2 regions of the Paenibacillus sp. J53TS2 genome follow, and region 1 is predicted to be linked to the other one. Evidence: riboswitches for the same ligand, from Rfam matches in the RefSeq annotation. Region 1 holds a riboswitch; the other holds the start of a gene.
What was found. A riboswitch is a leader RNA that binds a small molecule or an ion and turns the genes downstream of it on or off. The one in region 1 is predicted to bind S-adenosylmethionine.
Positions count from the first base shown of each region.

Region 2: another riboswitch for S-adenosylmethionine. It lies ahead of metA (homoserine O-acetyltransferase MetA); the one in region 1 lies ahead of KJS42_RS14575 (methionine ABC transporter ATP-binding protein).

Region 1 covers NZ_BOSK01000006.1:94,281-105,923, reverse strand. Annotated here, with positions in the region: gene KJS42_RS14590 (SDR family oxidoreductase) at 1-773, opposite strand, end outside; gene KJS42_RS14585 (MetQ/NlpA family ABC transporter substrate-binding protein) at 1,137-2,018, opposite strand; gene KJS42_RS14580 (methionine ABC transporter permease) at 2,082-2,750, opposite strand; gene KJS42_RS14575 (methionine ABC transporter ATP-binding protein) at 2,750-3,766, opposite strand; SAM riboswitch class I at 3,873-4,034, opposite strand; gene KJS42_RS14570 (Cthe_2314 family HEPN domain-containing protein) at 4,130-4,846, opposite strand; gene KJS42_RS14565 (UbiD family decarboxylase) at 4,861-6,627, opposite strand; gene KJS42_RS14560 (COX15/CtaA family protein) at 6,760-7,728, opposite strand; gene KJS42_RS14555 (thioredoxin family protein) at 7,866-8,234, opposite strand; gene KJS42_RS14550 (DUF2515 family protein) at 8,387-9,682, shown strand; gene KJS42_RS14545 (putative polysaccharide biosynthesis protein) at 9,998-11,626, opposite strand.
Region 2 covers NZ_BOSK01000001.1:834,220-845,862, reverse strand. Annotated here, with positions in the region: gene KJS42_RS04015 (cob(I)yrinic acid a,c-diamide adenosyltransferase) at 1-187, shown strand, start outside; gene KJS42_RS04010 (RluA family pseudouridine synthase) at 184-1,167, shown strand; gene KJS42_RS04005 (arsenate reductase family protein) at 1,181-1,543, shown strand; gene KJS42_RS04000 (5'-3' exonuclease) at 1,581-2,462, shown strand; gene KJS42_RS03995 (DUF3055 domain-containing protein) at 2,666-2,968, opposite strand; gene KJS42_RS03990 (HRDC domain-containing protein) at 3,206-4,210, shown strand; gene corA (magnesium/cobalt transporter CorA) at 4,567-5,502, opposite strand; SAM riboswitch class I at 5,990-6,123, shown strand; gene metA (homoserine O-acetyltransferase MetA) at 6,242-7,177, shown strand; gene KJS42_RS03975 (aminotransferase class I/II-fold pyridoxal phosphate-dependent enzyme) at 7,194-8,384, shown strand; gene KJS42_RS03970 (trans-sulfuration enzyme family protein) at 8,381-9,544, shown strand; gene mqnC (cyclic dehypoxanthinyl futalosine synthase) at 9,709-10,845, shown strand; gene KJS42_RS03960 (putative sporulation protein YtxC) at 10,962-11,643, shown strand, end outside.

The DNA.
Region 1 (11,643 bases):
CAGGAGGGTTTAATCCATGGTCGGATCGGGTCAAGCCCCCCAGAGATATCCATGATATTGCCAGTGATAAAATCGGAGTCCGTATGGCACAAAAATGCGATCACGCGGGCGATATCCTCCCCGCTTCCCGGCCGTCCCAGCGGCGTCTCCCCATCCTGAAGTCCGCGGACTTCATGGATCGACATCTCCTTGTGGCCCCCGCGGATATCCCCCGGGCAAACCATGTTCACCGTGATGCCATAAGGCGCCTCCTCGACGGCCAGCGTCTTCGTAAAGGACACAAGCCCGGTTTTGGCTGCCGCATAAACGGCCCGGTGGGGCCAGGCGCGCGACTCGGAGGCATGACCAAACCCGAAATGGATGATCCGCCCCCATCTCTTCTCCCGCATCCCCGGCAGCACGAGATGATCCAGCAGCAGGCTGCCGACCAAATTCCCCTCGATCATGCCCAACACTTCGCTCTGGCTGTAATCGGCAAACAGCTTGCGTTCCCGAATAAACGGTCCGGCATTGTTGACCAGAATATCAATGGTCCCCAGCTGCTCGTTCACCTGACGAGCCAGTTCCTCGCTTTGCTCCCGGCTCGATACATCGGCTTGCACTACGATACAACGTACGCCAAGTCGCTCGATGTCCGATCGGAGAGAGAGCGCTTCCGCTTCGCTATGTACGTAATTTAGTGCAATATGGCACCCTTGCTCTGCTAGGGTCAGCGCAGTTTTCTTCCCGAGGCCTTTCGCGCTTCCGGTAATTAAGGCGACTTTGCCGTGCAACGTTGTTCTCCTCCTCCCAGGTGCAGTTACCCTTAAGTATAAAAGATTTGAGGGATTCCCACAAACTGCAGTTGCCAACGCTCACCCAAATGCAAAAGTGCAGTTGAATATCACCCAAAATCCCCTAACCATCGTGTTCAAATGCAAAAGTGCAGTTGAATTCACGTCAAAACGGTCTCTTGGGGCCGATTCACCTCCAACGAGATGTACTTTTACCTTTCATTGGCCAATAATCGGAGATTTACCGAAAATGAACTGCAGTTTTGCAGTTGAGAGAAGGTGGGCGTGCCTAACTGACCGTAAAAGAGTAAGATAAAAAAAAACCGCTGCACACGCAGCGGGACATGTCTGCTTCTTTACTACTTAGAATACCGGTACCAAAGCGCCTTGGTAAGTGTCGTTGATGAACGTTCTAACCTCATCGGAAGTCAGAGCTTTCGCCAGCTTCTGGATTGCTTCGGAATCCTTATTATCAGGACGGGCAACCAGAATGTTCGTGTACGGCGATTCCTTATCTTCGATGAACAAAGCATCCTTCGTCGGATTCAGTTTCGCTTCCAGCGCATAGTTCGTATTGATCAGCGCCAGATCGACTTCGGCCAATTGGCGAGGCAACATGGCTGCGTCGGTTTCGATGATTTTCAGGTTTTTCGGATTTTCTACGATGTCCTTCTGCGTTGCCGTAATTCCAGCTTCGTCCTTCAGCTTAATCAACCCTTGCTTCTGCAGCAGCAGCAGCGCGCGACCGCCATTGGTCGGGTCGTTCGGGATCGCCACTTTGGCGCCGTCCGGAATTTCTTCCGTGGATTTATATTTGTTCGAGTAAGCGCCAAACGGTTCAACGTGAACGCCTACGACCGAAACGAGGTCAAACCCGTTTTGGGCATTTTGCTCGTCCAGGTAAGGCTGATGCTGGAAATAGTTCGCGTCCAGCTCTTTTTCATACAGCTGTACGTTCGGCTGCACATAGTCGGTAAACTCTTTCACTTCCAGCTCCACGCCTTCTTCCTTCAGCTTCGGCGCGATAAACTTCAGAATATCGGCATGCGGTACGGTAGCACCTACAACCAGCTTCACCGGTTCTGCTGCCGTTTGGTTCCCAGCATTCGCTGCATTCCCCTCAGCAGCCGATGTATTTCCAGCCGTGTTACCTTCAGCTCCGTTATTGGCGGCGTTATTGCTGCCGCAAGCGGCCAACACCAACACCAACACGAGTGTAAGTAAAGATAATGTCCATTTTTTCATTGCAGGTTCTCCCCCTTAAGAGTGTTTTTTGAATAAGGATACTTCTATCTATTTAGGATTTCCTTATTTCCGCGTAAAAAAGATCACTAGCCGGTCTCCCAGCATTTGCAGTACTTGCACCAGAATCACCATGAAGATCACCGAAACGATCATGACGCCCGTTTCGTACCGGTAATACCCGTAACGGATCGCCAGGTCACCGAGTCCACCTCCGCCTACCATGCCTGACATCGCGGTATACGACACCAGCGTGACCACGGTAATCGTCATGCCTGCGATCAAGCCGGGCAGCGATTCCGGGAGCAGCACCTTGCGGATGATCTGGAAGGTGGAAGCCCCCATCGCCTGGGAAGCTTCAATTACCCCGCGGTCAACCTCGCGCAGCGCCGTTTCCACCAGACGCGCGAAGAACGGGGCTGCCCCGATCACCAGCGGCGGAATCGTGCCTTCCACGCCGGTGGATACGCCCATGAGGGTCCGCGTGACCGGAATCAAGGCGACGATCAGAATGATGAACGGTACCGAGCGAAGAACGTTCACGATCAGCGAAATCAACCGGTAAACCCATCCTAATACCAAGGATTGGGAACGCGAGAAAGTGAACAGCAATACCCCGAGCGGGAGCCCGATCACGAAGGTGAACAAGGTTGCATACCCCATCATCTGCAAGGTATCCAGCGTAGCTGTGCCCATCTCCGACCAATCAATGGCTCCGAGGTCCAGTCCTCTCATTACTCGATCACCTCCACGTCAAGATCGCGTTCCTGCAAGAGCGACAGCGTGCGCTCTACCTGGTCGTCTTCGCCTTCGAACGATACGGTCAGTTGACCATACGGAGTATCCTTGATCGTGGAGATCGTTCCTTGCAGGATGGCGAAGTTGACGCCAGTTTCCCGCACGACCTGGGACAACACCGATTCATAAGTTTTCGCGCCCAGGAACGTGATTTTCACCAGCCTGGACCACTCCGGATGCGGTACGGAAGCCGCCAGTCTCACGCCTTCTTCCCCCGCCGCCTCCCGGTGAATGAACTCCCGGGTCACCATGTGCTTCGGTTTCAGGAACACTTCCGTTACCGGACCTTGCTCCACGATGCCGCCTTCGTGAATGACCGCCACCCGATCGCAGATGCTCTGGATGACGTGCATTTCATGCGTGATCAGCAGAATCGTCAATTGGAATCGCTTGTTGATGTCAAGCAGCAGCTTCAGGATGGAGTCCGTCGTCTGCGGATCCAGCGCCGAGGTGGCTTCGTCGCACAGCAATACGTCGGGGTCGCTGGCCAGCGCTCGGGCGATTCCAACCCGCTGCTTCTGACCGCCGGACAGCTGCGCCGGAAACTTATGACGATGCTCCTCCAATCCGACCAAGGTAAGCAGCTCGTTTACTTTCTCCGCAATCGCCGCCTTCGGCGTTCCGATCAGCGCAAGCGGAAATGCGATATTATCGTATACGGTCGCCGAGGAGAGTAGGTTGAAATGTTGAAAAATCATGCCGATTTTGCGGCGCTGCTGCTGAAGCTCCCGCTTGCCAAGCTTCGTGAGCTCAACCCCGCCGACCCACACCTCGCCTTCGGTCGGACGTTCCAGCAAATTGATACAACGGATTAAGGTGCTTTTGCCGGCGCCGGAGTGACCGATAACGCCGAAGATTTCGCCTTTGCGAACGCTAAGGTTCAACCCGGACAGCGCGGTGGTCGCCGTTTTTTTGGTGCCATATATTTTGGTAATCTTTTTAAGTTCGATCAATCGGCTAACCTCCTGTTCCTAGCATAGACAATTATCGACCGGCGTATGAAAAAACAGAAAAGAGCCCTACAGATTCAAAGGGCTCTCTTTACGTAAAGACAATGCCTTCTCATCTGCCAAAACCATCTGCTCACAAACGCATTGGTTTTGAAGGAATTAGCACCATGACATTCGGTCCCATGACTTCAGCGGAATCAAACTTCCGCATCACGGGTGAATCGGTTGCTGGGCTTCATCGGGCCTTTCCCTCCGCCTCTCTCGATAAGAAAAATATGAAATTGTAGAGTCGTTAATTGAAACTATTGATGAGTATAATGAGTTTTGCCCATTTTGTAAAGAGAAAAAATAGGAACGGCGGATCGATCAGACCGCCGCTATTTTTTTCCAACGTTGATTAATGTAGTCAAACACCGTGAAATACGTGTCGCAAACCATACGGTATCCCTGTTCCAGTTCGCGGATATGCTGATCCAGATCCTCCAGGGCGACTTTCCCGAACAACGCCTGATGACGCTGCCACAGATCGTCCTTCATCTCCGAGTTCATGTAATGAATCTCCGTGTTTCTCCGCCGGCGCAGAACACCCAGGGCTTCCCGGTAGGTCTCTTTAATGGCGATCAACTGGTTCCCAAGCTCGGTATGGGTCTTCAGATAAGCGAACTGGCGCAGCACGGTAAAATAAGAGAAATGCATCTTTATCTTCGAGGTTTTCAAATCGAACAATTCGTTGAGCACCGTTCCCAGCTTGTCCAGCGCCGAGAATACGCGGATGAAGCCGTCCTTGTAAAAATAGACGTACCTCGCATAATCGGACCGCTCAACCGGATCCATGTCCTCGACGGATTCCGTCCGCACCTTTTTGCGGAAAAAGGCGGCGGCAAACAAAGATTGTTCGAGTTCATCCAACGAAGAGATCAAGCCGTGTACCCAAATCTCCAGCTTGCGGAAATCGTGTGAAGGATCCTGATGCTCTTTGATTTCCTTTTGCAGCAGCTTGATCGTTTGCACCATCGCGTCGATCGTTTCAGCTAGCCGACCCTCGTTTTGCCGAGGCGGCTCGCCAAGCAAGCTTCGCAGCATAGGCATACCCCGTTTCACAGAAAGTAGGATTTCCAACGTTGATCCACCAAGGAGACGATGTCCTCTTGCGGGAACAGCTCATCCGGATAACCCGGCTTCATGCGGGCATCGATAACCAGCGGCAGACCGTAGGACAGGTGATGTTGGCGTATTTCGGAATCAGCGTAAATATCGCTGGCCGGATTAAACCGTGTAAACACTGTCCATAGAAACGCCGTCTGATCGTGGGCCGCTGCCTCGGCGTTATCCACCAGTACCACAAACGGCCAGGCAGTCCCGCGTTCGCGAAGACGGCCAAGCAACCGTTCGGCAAGCTCCGGCTCGTCCTCATAGGATGCACCGGAAACGACAAGACATCCGTCATGAAAAACTTGGATTGAACGGATTTCGGCGATCTCGCCTTCGTCATACGCACGCGGCAACTCACGTACAGGATCCCCAACGCCGATCAATATCGCCTTGCTGCCATGATTCAGTTTATGGCCGGTATAATCCAGCGTGTCATGCGACGTGTTGTTGAGAATAAACAGATCCGTACGCGGATCGAAACGCTCCAACACCGTCTTGAGCAGCAGGCGGAAATCCGCCAAGTCGATCAGCTTGTCCGTCAGCATGAGGAATTTCGTTAGCGACAGCTGGCCCTCCCCCAGGATGCGGAACGCCGATACGAGGGCTTCGCGGGAGTAACTCTCGCGAACCACGGCCGAGCTCAAGGCATGGAATCCGCTCTCCGCGTACGTCCAAAGGGAGCGAACATTAGGCATCACGATCGGGAACGCTGGCGATAGCAGCTTTTGCAGAAAATCACCTAGGTAGTAATCCTCTTGCCGCGGTTTGCCGACGATTGTTGCCGGATAGATCGCGTTCTTCCGATGCCACATATGGTTCACGTGCAGCACCGGGAATTCATGTTGCAAGGAATAATAGCCGAAATGATCGCCGAACGGACCTTCAAGTCGGCGTTCGTGCGGCGGTACGAGCCCAGATATTGCGAATTCCGACTCGGCCGGAATCCGGTGGCCGCCCAGCGGATTCTCTGCCATCGGGAGCTTTTCGCCCAGGATGAAAGAAGCGACCAGCAACTCGGACAAATGCTCGGGAACCGGCGAAATAGCCGAGGCCACCATGGCCGGCGGGCCGCCCAGGAATACGGAAACCGGCAAAGGCTCCCCGCGTTTCTCGGCTTCGTGGTAGTGGAACCCTCCGCCTTTCTGGATCTGCCAGTGCACTCCGGTCGTCTGATCGTCGTACAGCTGAATCCGGTACATCCCCAGGTTATTTTCTTTCGGCTGCAGCGGATTTTCCGTATACACGAGCGGCAGCGTGATAAACGGGCCCCCGTCCTTCTGCCAGCTCGTCACTTTCGGTAAATCCTTCAAAGGCGTTTCCGTCCGGCAGACTTCGAGGATCGGGGCTTCGTTCTTGGACACGGTTTTCATACCGACCTTCAAAACGTCGCGAATCAGCCCCCGCTCATTCCAAATCGCTTTGGGCGTTGGCGGCAGCAATTTATGTATCGCCTCGACCAGTTGGTTAGCAAGCATCTCGGGCCGAGGGCCAAAAGCCATTTCCACCCGGCGAGGTGTTCCAAACAGGTTGGTTGCCACCGGGAACGGCGTTCCTTTGACATTGGTAAACAGCAAAGCGGGGCCGCCGTCATCAATGACCCGCCGGTGAATTTCGGCCAACTCCAGATAGGGATCGACCGGCACGTCGATGATGGCGAGGTCGTTTTCTTTTTGCAGCGCATCGATCCATTGTCGCAGGTTCTTGTAACTCATCTTGTTGTCCTCCTATAAAAGACGGAATTGTCGTCCGTTCCTCACATAACGTTCGCTTATAGACAAAAGTATACCTTATCCGTGCAGCCGCTTGAGCGTCCGTCATTCTACAGATTCATGACAATCGCGTTGTCAAACCGCCTTGCCGGCCGACGTCGCCTGTACCTCGGGTGTTCGGCTCAACTGCCAAGTCCGGACGCTTAAATAGCAAAGGACTCCGAATAAAGCGGCCAATACGATAATGTGCGCGAGCGAAGCGAACAAATAAACATCGTAGTTGTTTAAGGTCAGCACAATGGTGGCCCCGGTGAACACCTGGACGATCACCAGCAGCGTTGCGGCGACACCCAGCTTGCGGATTTCCGGCAGACCGGGATGCTTGCGGAAGGCAAAGTGACCTACCGTGGCTATTACGACCAGCAGCAAAGCGGCCGCAACCCGGTGCAGAAAGGCGATGCCTTCCCCCCCGGACAGTTCGGGAACGAGTTGCCCGTTGCACAGCGGCCAACCGCTGCAACCGCCGGCCGAGTCCGTATGGCTGACATACGCGCCGATATAGACAACGATATAGGTGTAGCCGGTCGCTATCCAGGTCAGATTACGGAACGCCTTAGAAACCCGAGCCGAAGGTGCATAGTCAGAAGACTGTGCATTAACTTGTCCGCGCTCCTCCTGGCGAACGCCCAGCACCAGCATGATCGAGCTCGCGAAGGCGATCAACGAGAACCCAAAATGCAGCGCCATGACGGCAGACGACGTAGGATAGATCACCGCCATCGCTCCCATAACGGCCTGTACCATAACGAAGATGAGCGCAAGCAGGGAATAGATCTGGAGGTCTTTACGGTTCTTCCGATACAACCAAAAGGCGACAAACGCCGCCAAAGAGACCAATCCAGCCGCCCCGCTGACGGCACGGTGGGAATATTCAATCATCGAAGCAAGTGTATGAGCAGGAACAAATTTCCCGTGACAAAGCGGCCAATCGTTGCCGCAGCCCAATCCCGATTCCGTCTTAGTCACGACGCTGCCGCCTAATGTGGCCAGAAACATGACAAAACAGGACGCGTAACTGAGCCATTTCAAATATTTCGTATTCAAACGGTTCACACCTTTTAGTTAATCGATAAATCCTTTTCATTATAACCGATCAACTAACTTCTTTCATAGAAAATGTTGAAAAATAGACACCGCCGCAAGGGAAACCCTGACGGCGGTGTGAGGAATATAATGGATTTTTACAGTGTATCCCGTGTTTCCGGCGTGTCATGCAGCGTATGGTACACGTCCAACGCCTTGTTCAGGAAATTTTCAATTTCCTCGCGGGATTTGCGTAGCTTGTTCACGAACCGAACCAGTTCGCGGCCGTCAGTATAGGCGACGAAACTCGGGATGCCCAGAATGTTCTGCTCCTGGCTGACATCGCCGACCTGATCGACATCCACCTCGATCAACGTTAACCGGCCTGCGTATTTCTCCTCGACATCTGGCATAAACGGATCTATGAATTTGCAATCCCCACACCAGTCCGCTTTGAAGACCGCTACGATCAGGTTGCTGGATTGGATGCTGACTTGAAACTCCGCGGGAGACGTTATTTTTTTCATAAGGCCATCCTTCCTTTCCTTCAGGTACTTCTAGTCAACCAAAAGCGGGAGTGGAAGTCAAATGTTTCGGACATACTAATTACTAATACCGTAGTATGTCTTGTTGGCCGCCAAATATTCGCAGTTCGGGAAGAAGGGAGGGCGGAAGCACAATGGAGGATTCTCGCCAGACCAAGGGGAAAGCCATCAATTTGCGGCGATTGATGTTCCGCCTGCCCGCCGCATTTTCGTCTATGCTCAGAAGCAAAACCGCTTCCCTCTCCGATTCGTCCCGAATGCGGAAAGAGACGGTTTCTCTAGGTTGGAACGAAGCGGCTGCCCGCACGGTGATTAACGATATCGAAGAACAACTACGGCGCAACACGTCGTCTAGGCCTACGCCAGCAGGAGAGGAGTACAGCGCCGAGGATTTACGGCTTGCCGAAACCATTGCAGAGGAAACTCGCGTAGCCGGGGCGAGCAATATCAGCCGAACTGCGGCTTATCTTGCCTGCTATCAAGCCTGCCCGGAGCTGCATTGGGCTTTTCTCGCGCACATGGTCTCGCGGAATGCCGGCTGGAACATGACGGACCTGCACAGCAGCCGGATCGCCGATGTGGTCGACGCTGAGGAGAAGCGGCTGACCTATCGGTTTCTAGAGCGCAGCAACGCGTTGATCTTCCAAGATGCCTACCCGCAGCTAAGGTTGTACATGAAGAGCCGGGAGCTTGGCGCTAGTCGGTTCCACCTGCTGCCGTATTTTCACGTATCCGGGTTTATGCGCCCATTCTGGGAACGGTTTTGGATCGACCGCGGCAGTGCCTTGCTCACCGTGGGACTGATCATCAATGAGCAGAATTATATCGAAAAACGCGTCGTACGCCATCCTTACTTCCAGAAACATGTGACGGGTAAAATGAACTTTCGCCTGTTCAGCCTGGCCGGATTAAACCAGGTGGTGTTCCCGCTGAGTGAACAGGCGGAAGACGAGGCTGCCGGGGGCGAGGCGCGCCGCCTTGCGGGGCGCACCGTCTCCGACTTCGGCAGCCTGCCGGCCCGCATCGCGTTAGGCAAAAGCCTATACGCGATGCTTATGGGCTACCGCGCCGTGCGCAGCGGCGCGGAGCGGTTCGCCGCGAGCGTGCCGCATAGCGGCTCGCGGGCGGATTATTGGCCGGAACTGTTCACGGCCAATTTGGAAGAAGCTCTGACCGCCAAGGTGCAGGGGTCAGAGCTTCTGGAACAGGAGACGCTGCCGCCGGGCCAGCGTCTCTACAGCCCCAAGCTGCTGAGCGCTTGGGGCGACACCGCCTATGAGCCAATCTCCCGGGAGGATTGGCTCAAGGATACCCGCGCGCTGGATGGCATCAGCGCGCCGAAGGCGCCGTTCCTGTGCGACATCAGCCGGTCGCACAGGAACGGCATCCTCGAGACCGCATTGGTGCACGATGCGGTGGAAGACCGCTGACCCGCGGGGAGCTTGGGTTGCCTGGGCGGCCTTCGGCGCCTTGGCCACCTCCTCTGGTCGGCTCTTTTCACCATTATCCCGTATGGTCAGGGAGCTGAATTTATAAGGGAAATGGAGTATCCCAGCAGCAACATCTCCTCCCTGGCCTGAGCCAAAGGGATAATGGTGCAGAAGTGACATACGACTCCTCGACCTGAACCAAAGGGATAATCATGCAAAAAGGCGCCAAGCGCAACTCCCCAAACTGAACCAAAGGGATAATCGAGCAAAGGCGCCAATCGATAGAATGAAGGCGGGCGGACCGCCGATCTTGTTTTATCCCACCTGTCGGCCTCCGCGCTGCAACCGCATCAGCGGGGACAGCACTTTGCGAAGCGGTGCCGGATAACCGGCCAGCTCGTCCTTCCGGATGACGCGCAACAGGATGAGAAGCACCGGATACAGCGCGACAACCGCCACGCCAACGATGCAGCAGGTCAGGAAGAAAGCGACGCGCGCCGGCATCAGATCCACCATTTGGATCCCCGCTTGATTCAAGCCATATCCCACACCCGACAACGCGACAATCGTCAGTACGAACCCGCCCCAACGGCTGCCCATCAGCGAGAATGGAACGATCTGCTTCATCGCCCGTACATTCAGCAGCGTAATCACGAGGAAGCAGAGACCGGTGGCGATAATGATGCCGTAAATCCCCCAGAACTGAGCAAGCACATAGCTGGCCGCCAGCTTCACAAGAATCCCGATTGCCACGTGTACCATCGATAAATTGGCTTTACCTACTCCAAGCAGAATCGAGTTGCTGGTCATCATCGTGATTTGAAAAATCGTCGCGAACGTCAGCAGAGCCACAATGCTGCTGCCGTCCCGGGTGCTAAACAGCAGCCCGTTCACGGAATAAGCCGCGGTGCCCAGCGCAAGGATGATCGGCATCCCGCTCAGCACCGCAACCCGCATCGCTAACGTTACCTGGCGCTGCAGATGCTCCTGATCCTTCCGCGCGTAAGCAGCGGAGATAATAGGCACCAGCGATTGGCTTAGCGCAATCGCCAAAATCGGCGGAATACCGGCGATCATCTGCGCACGATTCCCAAGAATGCCGAGGATATACGTAGCTTGTCCGGAACCGATTTGTCCGGTTAGCAGCGGCTTCAGGATCGAGTTATCGATGAAGTTCACCGCCGGAACCGCGAGTGCGGTGAGCACGATCGGAATCGATAGCTTAAAAATCTCCGCATAGATCCGTTTAAAGGACATCCGTCCGGTGATCTTTTCCATCTTCTCTTGCCCAGCGGATTGGTCCTTCCGCGACAATTTCATGCTGTACACCAACATGACGACCAGCGCGGCCACCCCGCCGAGCACCGCGCCAAATGTCGCGCCGGCTGCAATTTGCTCGCCCGAGTATCCCCAATGGAACAGCACAAAAGCCAAAATAATGCCGGTAGCCACCCGTACGATTTGCTCAATCACCTGCGAAACCCCGCCCGCGATCATGATATTCCGACCCTGTAAGTAGCCACGAATGATCGCAATCAGCGGGAATAGCAGCAGTGCTGGAGCCAGGGCACGAATCGCAACAACCGATTCCGGAACGCCGGAAGCCTCGGCATAATAAGGCGCAAGAACAAACAGTAACGCGAACATAACGACGCCTGCCACGCCTGCAAATAGCAATGCCGCCTGATAGACGCGACGCGCTTCCTCGGGCCGGTTCAGCGCGTGCCGCTCCGACACCATTTTGCTCAGCGTACTCGGAATGCCTGCCGTCGCTAAAGTTAACAGCATGAAATAAGCCGCATTCGCTTGTGAATACGACGCGTTCCCGATATCTCCGAGAATGTGCTCCAACGGCACGCGCTGGAACAGGCCGAGCACCCTCGCGATCAGCGCGGCCCCCGCCAAAATTAACGTACCTTTAACAAACGATTCCTTCTTGGACAAAACCAATTCCTTCTTTC
Region 2 (11,643 bases), on a different contig from region 1:
GGTATGTCGCCGCGCGGAACGGGGGGTGGTCACGCTGGGTAAGAGCAAGGAGATCAATGCCGAGGTACTGAAATATCTGAATCGCTTATCGGACTATTTCTTCGCAGCGGCCCGTAACGCCAATCACCATGCCAAGGTTGCGGATATCGAATACGTGCGGAGCGGGAAGGTGTTTGGCAACAAGTGAGATCCGAGTATTATGATCCGATTGAATATCAAGTGCCTGCCACGGAAGAAGGGTGGACGGTCAAAACCGTACTCCAGCGCCGGTTAGGCGTATCTCGGAAGCTGCTGTCCCGGATTAAGTTGACGGAGCGCGGAGTGATGCTGAATGGGGAGCGGGTATTCATCAGCGTCCCGGTCAAAGCCGGAGACACAGTGAGCGTATCGCTGGAGAAGGAAACGTCCACCGATATCCTGCCAGAGCCGATCCCGTTTGACATCGTGTACGAAGACGAAGCGCTGCTCATCGTGGATAAGGCGGCAGGAGTGATCGTGCATCCAACGCATGGCCACTATACGGGTACGTTGGCGAACGGCGTCGTGCACTATTGGCAGGAGAAAGGCGCGAAGTTCCGGTTTCGTCCGGTGCATCGGCTGGATCAGGAGACAAGCGGCTTGATCGCCATTGCCAAAAATGCGTATGTGCACCAACATATTTCCGAGCAGTTGATCGCCGGTGAGGTAACCAAGAAATATACGGCACTGGTGCATGGCTGTCCGTCGGTGCCGGAAGGGATGATCGACGGTCCGATTGACCGCGATCCGGAGGAACCTCATCGCCGGATCGTGACCCCGTCGGGTTATCCGGCGCTGACCTATTATAAGGTGGCGGAATCGTATGCGGAGGGAGCACGGGCCGAGCTACGCCTCGGCACCGGTCGGACGCATCAGATCCGCGTGCATATGACGTCGATCGGCCATCCGCTGATCGGCGATAAATTCTACGGGCTGCCGGGCCTCGCAGAACTGCCGGAGCCTGCGCGCGAGGCGATCGCACGTTTAGACGGAGCCATCGGACGGCAGGCGCTGCATGCCTCGGAGCTAGGCTTTCGCCATCCGCTTACCGGTGAAGCGTTGACCTTTGAGTCGAAGCTGCCCGCGGATATGCGGAAGCTCGAGGAGCTTCTGCGCGGAGACAGATTATTTTTTTCTGCAAATGATTAGGAGGAATACCAACGTGAGCAAGTTGACTGTATATCATTATCCGCCATGCGGGACTTGCCGAAATGCGATTAAATCGCTACAGTCCAAAGGGCATGAATTGGAGTTACATCATATCAAGGAAACGCCGCCTAGCGCCTCTGAATTGGATGATTTGGTGAAGCAGAGCGGGTTGGAATTGAAGAAGTTTTTTAATACCAGCGGCGAGGTTTACAAGGAATTAGGCTTGAAGGACAAGCTGGCGGGGATGACGCGGGAAGAACAGCTTGCGCTGCTGTCCTCGAACGGGATGCTGATTAAACGCCCGATCGTGACTGATGGCCAGAATGTGACCGTCGGGTACAAGGAAGAAACCTACGAGCAGGTTTGGAGCAAATAAATTCTGAAGAGAAAGGTGGCTTGGGATTATCGTGAATTTGGTGCAAAGCAGTAAAGATACGATTCTGCTGGTGGACGGCATGGCGCTGATGTTCCGTGCTTTTTACGCTTCGGCTGCCACAGGGTATATCCGCCGTACGAAGGCGGGTGTTCCAACCAATGCGGTGTATGGGTTTATGCGGTATTTTTGGGATGCCGTACAGAGGTTTGGGCCGACGCATATCGCCTGCTGCTGGGATCTGGGGAGCAAAACGTTCCGGACGGAGCAATTCACCGACTACAAGGGCAATCGTTCGGATGCCCCGGAAGAGTTGATCCCGCAGTTTTCGATGATCCGCGAGGTGATGGACAGCTTGGGCATTCCGAATGTCAGCTCGCCGGGCTTCGAGGCGGATGATTGCATCGGGACGTTGTCTTCCCGCTTTGGTCAGGAGATGGACGTGCTGGTGCTGACGGGCGATCACGACATGCTGCAGCTGGTTAGTGACCGGACGAGCGTGATCATCATGAAGAAAGGCCACGGCAATTACATGGTGTATACGCCGGAGGCCTTGATGGAGGAGAAGCAGTTAACGCCCGGACAGATCGTAGATCTGAAGGGCTTGATGGGCGATACGAGCGACAACTATCCGGGCGTGCGCGGCATCGGCGAGAAAACAGCCCTGAAGCTGGTGCAGGAGCACGGCTCGGTGGAAGGGATCCTGGCCAACCTGGACCAGCTGTCCAAGTCGGTCCGCGCCAAAATCGAAGCCGATCTGGACATGCTCCATCTCTCCCGGCAACTGGCCACCATCCGCTGCGACATCGAGTTGGAGTGTGCGGTAGAAGCTTGCCGGCTCGAGTTGAACGCAGCTCAAGTGGTCTCCAAGTTCGAGGAGTTGGAGATGGCCAGCGTCAGCGCCTGGATGGGCGTTGTATAACCGACTTTTGATCACGAAGTGAATCAGGAAGCGGATTCGGCATCGAATCTTGAATTCAGCCGGGCCTTCCGTTGCTCACGTAGCCTCCAGCTACGCTCCGCTACTCAGTCCCTAGCTTCATCCAACCTTCTCGGTGCTGAAAAGCCGGTTTCACGGAAGTGATTCGAGAAGTTTTTTTGACATCGAATCTTGAATTCATCCCTTTAATCGGTGAAGTACGGCTCTCCCAGGACTTGGTATAGGAACGTGCGCAGCTCGGAACCTTCCTCTTCGGTCAGGTTATAAATATGCTCGAGGTAACCTTCCTCGTCCAAATCGTCGGTGCCAAGAATGGCCGTGCGTCCGTTATGCAGGTCGGTGACCAGCTTCTTGCCATAAAAACGATTGGTGGTCGTGACCGCGAGGTCAAAGCGTTTCAGGGATCCGCCGATAAAGGTAACGAATCGGGTCGAGGTGCTTTCGGTGCTGTCGGACAGGAAATCGAGTTCTTGATGCGGGTCGCTCATTCTGTATGCCTCCTTGAATTGGGAATGTCTCTCGCTATTATACCGGAAAACGTGAAGCGATGGGACAATGAAAAAATCCGCATTGACAGCTTGGTTAAACATGGTATTATTAGGGATAACAGGTTACGTTTGGGGGAAGCACCTCTTTTGCGAAATTCGCGGAAGAGGTGCTTTTTGCGTTTGCGGTTCATGTAAGATACTCCTTCGTAGCTGAAATTTTAAGGAGGCGACAGGTTGATGCGAATCGTATTTTTAAACAGTTTGGAGAAGAAGGATAGCGGGGCCATGATCCAGGGGGCGCAGGTGTGGATTGGAGAGGAGGAAGGCGTTTGGCGGATGGGCTGGAATGAGCTGTTGGCTGACGGCCAGAGTGAAGATCTGTGGTATGAAGGGTCATCCTGGTCGGAGATGCTGCATGTTTATCGCCATCGATTAGCCGCTAAGCTGGGCGAGGGATTTCGCCCCGTGATGGAAGGCATTTGGGATGAGAAGGAAGGGGTGACCGGGCGCGGCATGGCGGCGCAGAAGCTGTTTTGCTATAGCGAGTTAAACGGTAACGAGCCGGTTTACAACGAATTGACGGCATGGCGCCGGAAGAAAGCTTCAGCGGAACGCAAAGCGCCTTATCTGATTGCCAGCAACCGATTGTTGCGGATGATCAGCGTATTTTTGCCGCAAACGGCGGATGAACTGCTGCAGTTGCCGGGCGTCGGGGAGAACAAAGCCGGCGAATACGGAGCTGAGCTGCTCGAAATCACGAAAGCGGTGGAGCGAAAGCGGACGTTCCCGCTGGATTGGGTCGAGCAGGAGATTGATGGCGAGGTATTCCGTACCTGGCTGTATAAACAGAAGGAAGTCAAATACCGGGCCGAGATGGAGAAGTTCAGCATCCGACGGGCTGCGCTGCAGGCGTTGGCGGAAGGGCTAAAGGTGGAGGATATTTGCATGCGAACGGGCATTGAGCGGCGGGATGCGGTCGAGTTACTGGAGAATTTGGAGAAGGAAGGCTACAACACCGATGATTTGGTGAGTGCAGAGCTGGAAGAGATGTCTGAAGCTGAGCAACAGGCCGTTTGGCATGCTTACGAAGAGCTGGGTGATGCACTCCTGAAGCCGGTCTTGCACAAAGTGTACGGGACCGAAGTCGCAGAAGGCAGCAGTCTCGATACGTTATATGAACGATTGCGCCTGATTCGCATCCGGTACCGCCGCCAGCGGGAGAGCGCTCGGCACGCGGGGTAAAACGGCGGAAACAGCAGTAACGCCAGTAACAGCAGTAAAAGTAGCTGGAACAGTAAGAACGGAGTATAGCAGTAGAGACGGTAAAGGCAGTAAAGGCAACTGCCTGAGGACCTACTCGAGCTTCAGCCGGAGGGTTGAGCCCTCCTTCGGCCGAATGAACTGTAAAAGTGCAGTTCGTTCGGCCGTTTTAGTCGCTAAAACACAAATGAACTGCAAAAATGCAGTTCATTTGTGGGGGATATAAGGAAAAATACATATTTATCCCGAAATCAACTGTACGTCCACTCATCCATCGAAAAAGGCCAACGAGGACTTATCGTCCAAGTTGGCCTCATGGTTCAAATGTGTACGTTCCTCTAAATCCAATCCCTTTTCCGGAATATATAAAACATCCCTAAACCCAAGGCAAGCATGATGCCGAGGACGATAAAGTAGCCGTACTGCGAATGCAGCTCCGGCATATGGTCGAAGTTCATACCGTAGATGCCGGTAATCAGAGTTAACGGGATGAAGATTGTTGTAATCGCGGTAAACACGCGCATGATTTCGTTGGCTCGGTTAGCGATGGCGGCCTGATAGGCCTCGCGTAAGTTGCCGACGAGTTCGCGGAACGTATCGAAGTTCTCGGAGATCTTCACGGCGTTTTCGTAAATGTCGCTGAAATATTTTTGCAACTGGTCGTCGATCAGCCGGAGGTCTTTCTTGTTCAGAATGTTGATGACTTCCTTCTGCGGCCCAAGCACTTTCTTCAGCCACAGGATTTCGCTTCGCAGCCCGATGATTTCGTTCAGATGCGAACGTTTGGTATGCATCAAGATATCTTCTTCCAGCTTCTCGATCTTTACTTCGATCCGGTCGCCGACGGTAAAGTAGTTATCGACCACCAGGTCGACCAGCAGGTACAGGAACCGGTCGGGCTCGCTGACCTCCTGTTCCCACAGAATCGGCTTCACGGCGCGAAGCTCGTTAATTTTTTGCTTAGTAACCGTAATGATATAATGCCGTCCCAAAAAGAGGTTTAACGCGCGCAGAAAAATTTCTTCATCATCATACCGAATGCTGTTCACCACGATAAAATAGTGGTTATCGTAGGTTTCGATCTTCGGACGTTGTTCTTCCTCGCTCAAGCAGTCTTCTACAGCCAGATCGTGCAGCGAAAATAAGGGCTGCAGCAGGGCGAGATCATCGACGTCGGCATCGATCCAGTAGAAGCCTTCTTCCGGAGCGGTGGTCGTCAGTTCCACATCTTCTACAGGGGTAAATACGCCGGCTTGGACATGACGAATTTTCATAAGCTTTCACTCCCTTTCCCCGGGCCTGCCGGCCTGGGATGCTCTTGGTTGAAGCATAGGAAAGGGACCAACCGTGGCTTGCCCGGAACGATGAAAAAGGCGTTTATGCAAACACCGGGAAAAGAAAGTGCCCTAAGCGTTCCGCAGGCATCCAGCGGGTCGGTTTCCTATGCGATTGGTATTCCTGGGTTGTCCTCTGCGGACTCGGGTCGCCTTCCATTCTCGGTTTCACCTCGCTATTTTCAGGTTGTTTGAACATTCGTCAAACCCTAGGGCCGTCTGGGCCTAAAGGCACTTGTCTAGTATAACGCCAGCGAATGAAATGTTTCAACCCAAAAGTATACTATGTGAGCCGGTTCAAAGCGGTCCATGAATATTCGTGTGATTTTTCTCTCAGGTTCTTGACGGAATGCCGCCAGATCCTTTAAAGTGAATGTCAAGGAGTAGGCGCGAAGCCGAGGTCCTTAACTAAACTAAATATAGCGAAATCTTATCAAGAGCAGGTGGAGGGACTAGCCCGATGATACCCGGCAACCGGCGATTTTCCTAAAAAATCGCAGCGGTGCTAATTCTTGCAGAACTGTCAGCTTCGAACGCTGAGCGGCTTCTGAGAGATGAGAGAGGCGCATACCGGATACGTAATGACCTTTCTCCCCGTGAGAGAGGTCATTCTGTTTACATGGCCCCTCAAACGGATGTTGATTTCTTAATGACGCTACGATAAAAGGAGTGAAACCACATGCCGATTAAAGTACCGGATCATTTGCCGGCAAAGGATGTACTGGCCAGCGAAAACATCTTTGTTATGGATGAGAGCCGCGCTTATCATCAGGATATCCGTCCTTTGCGGATTGCCATTCTCAACCTGATGCCAACCAAAGAAACGACGGAATCGCAAATCCTTCGTTTACTTGGAAATACGCCGCTCCAGGTTGAAATCGTCCTGCTCCACCCCAGTTCCCACACCTCGAAGAATACGCCAGCTGAGCATTTGGAGATGTTCTACAAAACGTTCGACGAGATCCGGAACCGCCGCTTTGACGGCATGATCGTGACCGGAGCCCCCGTGGAACAGCTGGACTTCGAAGAAGTGAATTATTGGGAAGAGCTGAAGGAAATCTTCGAATGGACCAAAACCCATGTGACCTCGACCATGCATATCTGTTGGGGCTCGCAGGCAGGCTTATATTACCATTACGGGGTTCGTAAAGTACCGCTCGCGAAAAAATGCTTTGGCGTATTCTCCCACACGGTAAACGATCCGAAGGTGAAGCTTCTGCGAGGGTTTGATGAAGTGTTCCAGGTGCCGCATTCCCGCCATACCGACGTGGAGCGGTCGGACATCGATCGGGTGCCGGAGTTGCAAATTCTGGCGGAATCGGACGAAGCCGGAATTTATTTGGTGGCCACTCGGGATGGTAGACATATTTTCGTAACCGGCCATTCGGAATACGATCCGGAATCGTTGAAATGGGAATATGATCGAGATGTTGCCAAAGGCATGGAGATCGAGTTGCCGGTGAATTATTATCCGAATGACGATCCGACCCGAGCGCCGCGTTCTTCCTGGCGGGCCCATGCAAACTTATTATTTTCCAATTGGCTAAACTACTATGTGTATCAAGAAACGCCGTACGATATCGATCTAACGGCCGACTTTGTATATGAGATCTAAAGTGGAGGGGTTGCAGGTGGGGGAGCAGAACAAGGAATGGCGGATCGAGAGCAGACTGGCGCAAATCGGATCGATGGAGGAACCGGTTACGGGTGCGGTGAACTACCCGATTTATCAAGCAACGGCGTTTCGCCACCCGCGCCTTGGGCAAAGCACGGGGTTTGACTACGCTCGAACGAAGAGCCCTACCCGCAAAGTGCTGGAAGACGCGGCGGCCACCCTGGAATCCGGTGACGCGGGGTTTGCCTGTAGTTCTGGAATGGCGGCGCTGCAGACGGTGTTTACGTTGTTTTCGCAAGGGGATCACCTCATCGTGTCGTTGGATCTCTATGGGGGGACCTACCGTTTGCTGGAGCGGATCATGTCCAAATATGGCGTAACCGCTTCTTATGTCGATACGAATGATTTGGATGCACTGGAAAAGACCCGCCAAGTCAACACGAAAGCGGTGATCATCGAAACGCCAACCAATCCGTTGATGATGATCACCGATCTTGAGGCGGTATCGAAATGGGCGCGCACTCACGGGTTGCTAACGGTCGTAGATAATACGCTGATGACCCCGTATTTTCAGCGGCCGATCGAGCTTGGCGCGGATATCGTTGTGCACAGCGCGACGAAATATTTAGGTGGCCATAACGATGTCCTGGCCGGATTGATCGTAACTAAAGGGGAAGAACTGTCGCAGGAAATGGCGATCCTGCACAATTCGATTGGCGCGGTACTAAGCCCCTCCGATTCCTACCAATTGATGCGTGGAATGAAGACATTGGCGCTTCGGATGGAACGGCATGAAAGCAATGCACTCGCCATCGCGAAATTCCTGCAGTCGCATCCGCAGGTAGCGGAAGTGTTTCACCCGGGCTTGGAAGATCATCCGGGGTACGCGACGCAACGGAAGCAATCGAGCGGGAACACGGGGATTTTTGCCTTTAAGGTCACGGATGCCCGTTACGTGGAGCCGGTGCTGCGCCATCTGAACTTGATCGCGTTCGCTGAAAGTCTTGGCGGCGTGGAGTCGCTCATGACGTATCCGGCGGTCCAGACGCATGCGGACATTCCCGAGGAGATTCGAAAAGCGGTTGGCGTGGACGACCGGTTGCTGCGATTCTCTGTTGGTATCGAGCATGTTGATGATTTGATCGCCGACTTGAGCGGAGCACTGGAAGCGGCGCGACAGGAAGTCGAAGGGGGACAAGGCGCATGAGCGGGCAGGAGAAACGGGAAAACAAATTCGAAACGAAGCTAATCCATTTCGGCAGTGAGGTAGACGAAGCGACGGGCGCATCCAGCGTACCGATCTATCAGGCGTCGACGTTTCATCACCACGATATTTTTAATCCGCCGCAGCATGATTATAGCCGTTCCGGCAATCCGACACGGCAAGCGCTTGAGGATTATATTGCGGTGCTGGAAGGCGGGGTGCAGGGCTTTGCCTTCGCAAGTGGGATGGCGGCCATTTCAACGACGCTGATGCTGCTCTCTGCCGGCGACCATATTATCGTGACGGAAGATGTGTACGGGGGTACATACCGGTTGCTGTCGAATATTTTGACTCGGATGAATATCGAGACGACGTTTGTGGACATGACGCAGCCGGAGTTGGTGAAGGCCGCATTAAAAGCCAATACGAAAGCTGTTTATATGGAGACGCCGTCCAACCCAACGCTGAAAATCACTGACATCGCGGAAATCTCCGCCTGGGCGCGGGAAAAGGGATTGCTCAGCATCGTGGACAATACGTTTATGACGCCGTATTATCAGCGCCCGATCGAGCTTGGAACGGATATCGTCCTGCATAGCGCGACCAAATTCCTTGGCGGTCACAGCGACGTGCTGGCCGGTTTAGCGGTGGCGCGGACGGACGAGTTGGCCCGTCAGCTGAAATACGTGCAGAACGGACTGGGCACCGTCCTGGGTGCGCAAGATTCATGGCTGCTGATGCGCGGCATGAAAACGCTGGGGGCCCGAATGGCGCATAGTGAGATCAGCGCCCGCAAGCTGGCTGATTGGCTGAGCCGCCGCGGCGATATCGACGCGGTGTTCTACCCCGGCCTAGCGAACCATCCTGGCCGCGAGGTCCAGGAGAAGCAATCGACCGGCTATGGCGCGGTCGTCTCCTTCGACGTCGGCTCGGGCGAGCGGGCGAAGCGTTTGCTGAACCTCGTGAAGCTGCCGCTCGTCGCAGTCAGCTTAGGCGCAGTCGAGAGCATCCTCTCCTATCCGGCAATGATGTCACACGCCTCGATGCCGCCGGAGGTTCGCGCGGAACGGGGCATTACCGACGGTCTGCTGCGTTTCTCCGTCGGGCTCGAGGATATCGACGATTTGCTCGCCGATTTGGACGAGGCGCTTCGGAATAGTTAATGATTTCTACCTGAATCAACTCGGGCCGCATTTGCGGCCTTTTGTCATTTGTACCTGCAAATCGGGTGCTGTTTTTCTGGGCGTACCTGTGTTACGATTGAACTATCATTTCAATTTTCAGGTATTCTTAGGTATTCATTTATTGTTCTAAGGAGGCAGTGATTATGACTGCAATCGACGATATATTAAACAAGGCGCTGCAGGGTGGACGCCTCGATCTGGAAGATACCATACGGCTGTACGAGTCCGATGAAGTCGAGAAGATGGGACATACCGCGAACATTCTGATGGAGCGCAAGCATCCCGAACCGATTACGACGTTCGTCATCGGGCGAAATGTCAACTATACCAACGTATGCGACGTATACTGTCGGTTCTGTGCTTTTTACCGCCAACCGGGTTCGGATGAGGGATATGTGCTTCCGGACGAAGTGATTTTCCAAAAAATTCAGGAAACGATCGATGTAGGCGGAACGGAAATTCTGATGCAGGGCGGGACGAACCCTAACCTGCCATTTAGCTATTATACGAACTTGCTTAAAGCAATCAAGCAGCGGTTCCCGGACATTACGATGCACTCGTTTTCTCCTGCGGAGATTATGAAAATGAAGGAAGTGTCGGAAGGTCTTTCGCTGGAGGAAGTGGTACGCGAAATTCACGCGGCGGGCCTCGATTCGCTGCCGGGCGGCGGAGCGGAGATCCTGGACGATCGGACACGCCGGAAAATCAGCCGACTGAAAGGTTCCTGGAGAGACTGGATGGATGTAATGCAAACCGCGCACAAAATCGGCATGAACACGACGGCCACGATGGTTATCGGGTTCGGCGAGTCGATGGAAGAGCGGGCGCTTCATTTGCTGCGCGTGCGTGAAGCGCAAGATGAATGCATCCAAAACGGCTATGCCTCGGAAGGGTTCCTGGCTTTCATTCCATGGACTTTCCAACCGGATAATACGAATCTGAAAGCCGAACGCCAGACGCCGGAATCTTATTTAAAAACCGTGGCGATCAGCCGAATTGTATTGGATAACATCAAGAACTTGCAATCCTCCTGGGTGACCATGGGACCGGAAGTCGGCAAGCTGTCGCTGCAGTACGGCTGCAACGACTTCGGCAGCACGATGATCGAGGAGAACGTCGTATCGTCCGCCGGAGCGACGCATAAGGTCAATATCGAATCGATTCTCTCCATCATTCGCGCGGCAGGTAAAATCCCGGCTCAGCGCAATACGAAATATGAAATTTTGCGTGTCTTCGACGAAGAAGCTACGGTCGAACGCGATTTTATTATGCAAAACTAACAGGATTTTGTTGGCAATTTATTGGAAGAACTACCTTTCATTCCATGAACGGTTCCCGTATATCCGTTTCCTTCCCACCATATACTTGGAGAAGGAAGCGGAAGGGGGCCAGGTTCATGGATTTTTTTACCGTACGCGTTAAATGCGGTTCCGCCGAATCGGAGGAACGGTTCAAAAGCATGATACAAGATGCCGTTAACAGCTTACATAACCGCGAGTTTCAGCTTACTTTTCAAGCGGCTGGAGGCGGAATGCTGGAGGCTGTCATAGTTGGTCGGTCGGATAAGGACGGCGGACAAGATCACCCGGAACAACTGATCGATCTGTTATCGCTCGAATTCGCGGAATACCTCGTGGACGTGAAGGAAGAAGAGTTGGCTGCTCGAGTCATGAAACGGGACTACAGCTTCGAATCCCGGGAAGAAGCGCTTCAGGTGCAGCAGATGGTGAACCGGATGCTGGCGGAGGGCACGGAAACCGGGGGCTCGCGAGAGGAACGAAAAGCGTTGGTCCAAAAGGCGCTTCGCGGGTATATGCAGGCTTCCTTCGATCTTCATCTGGATGGATTCGCCTTGTTTCGCCTTAAGACATACGAGGACAAGCTGCGGGAAATTGTGGATTTTGCCGTGGATGAATACTTGCTTGATAAGCAGTATGAAGAGTTTATTGGGCTGCTGCAGTATTTCGTATATTTTCAGGAGCCCTTAACGCCATTGGTTCATTTGATGCATAAGCAGGGCCATGAATTCGCGATTTTGAACGAACAGTTTACACCGGTCCACGTACCAGCTTCCGGCG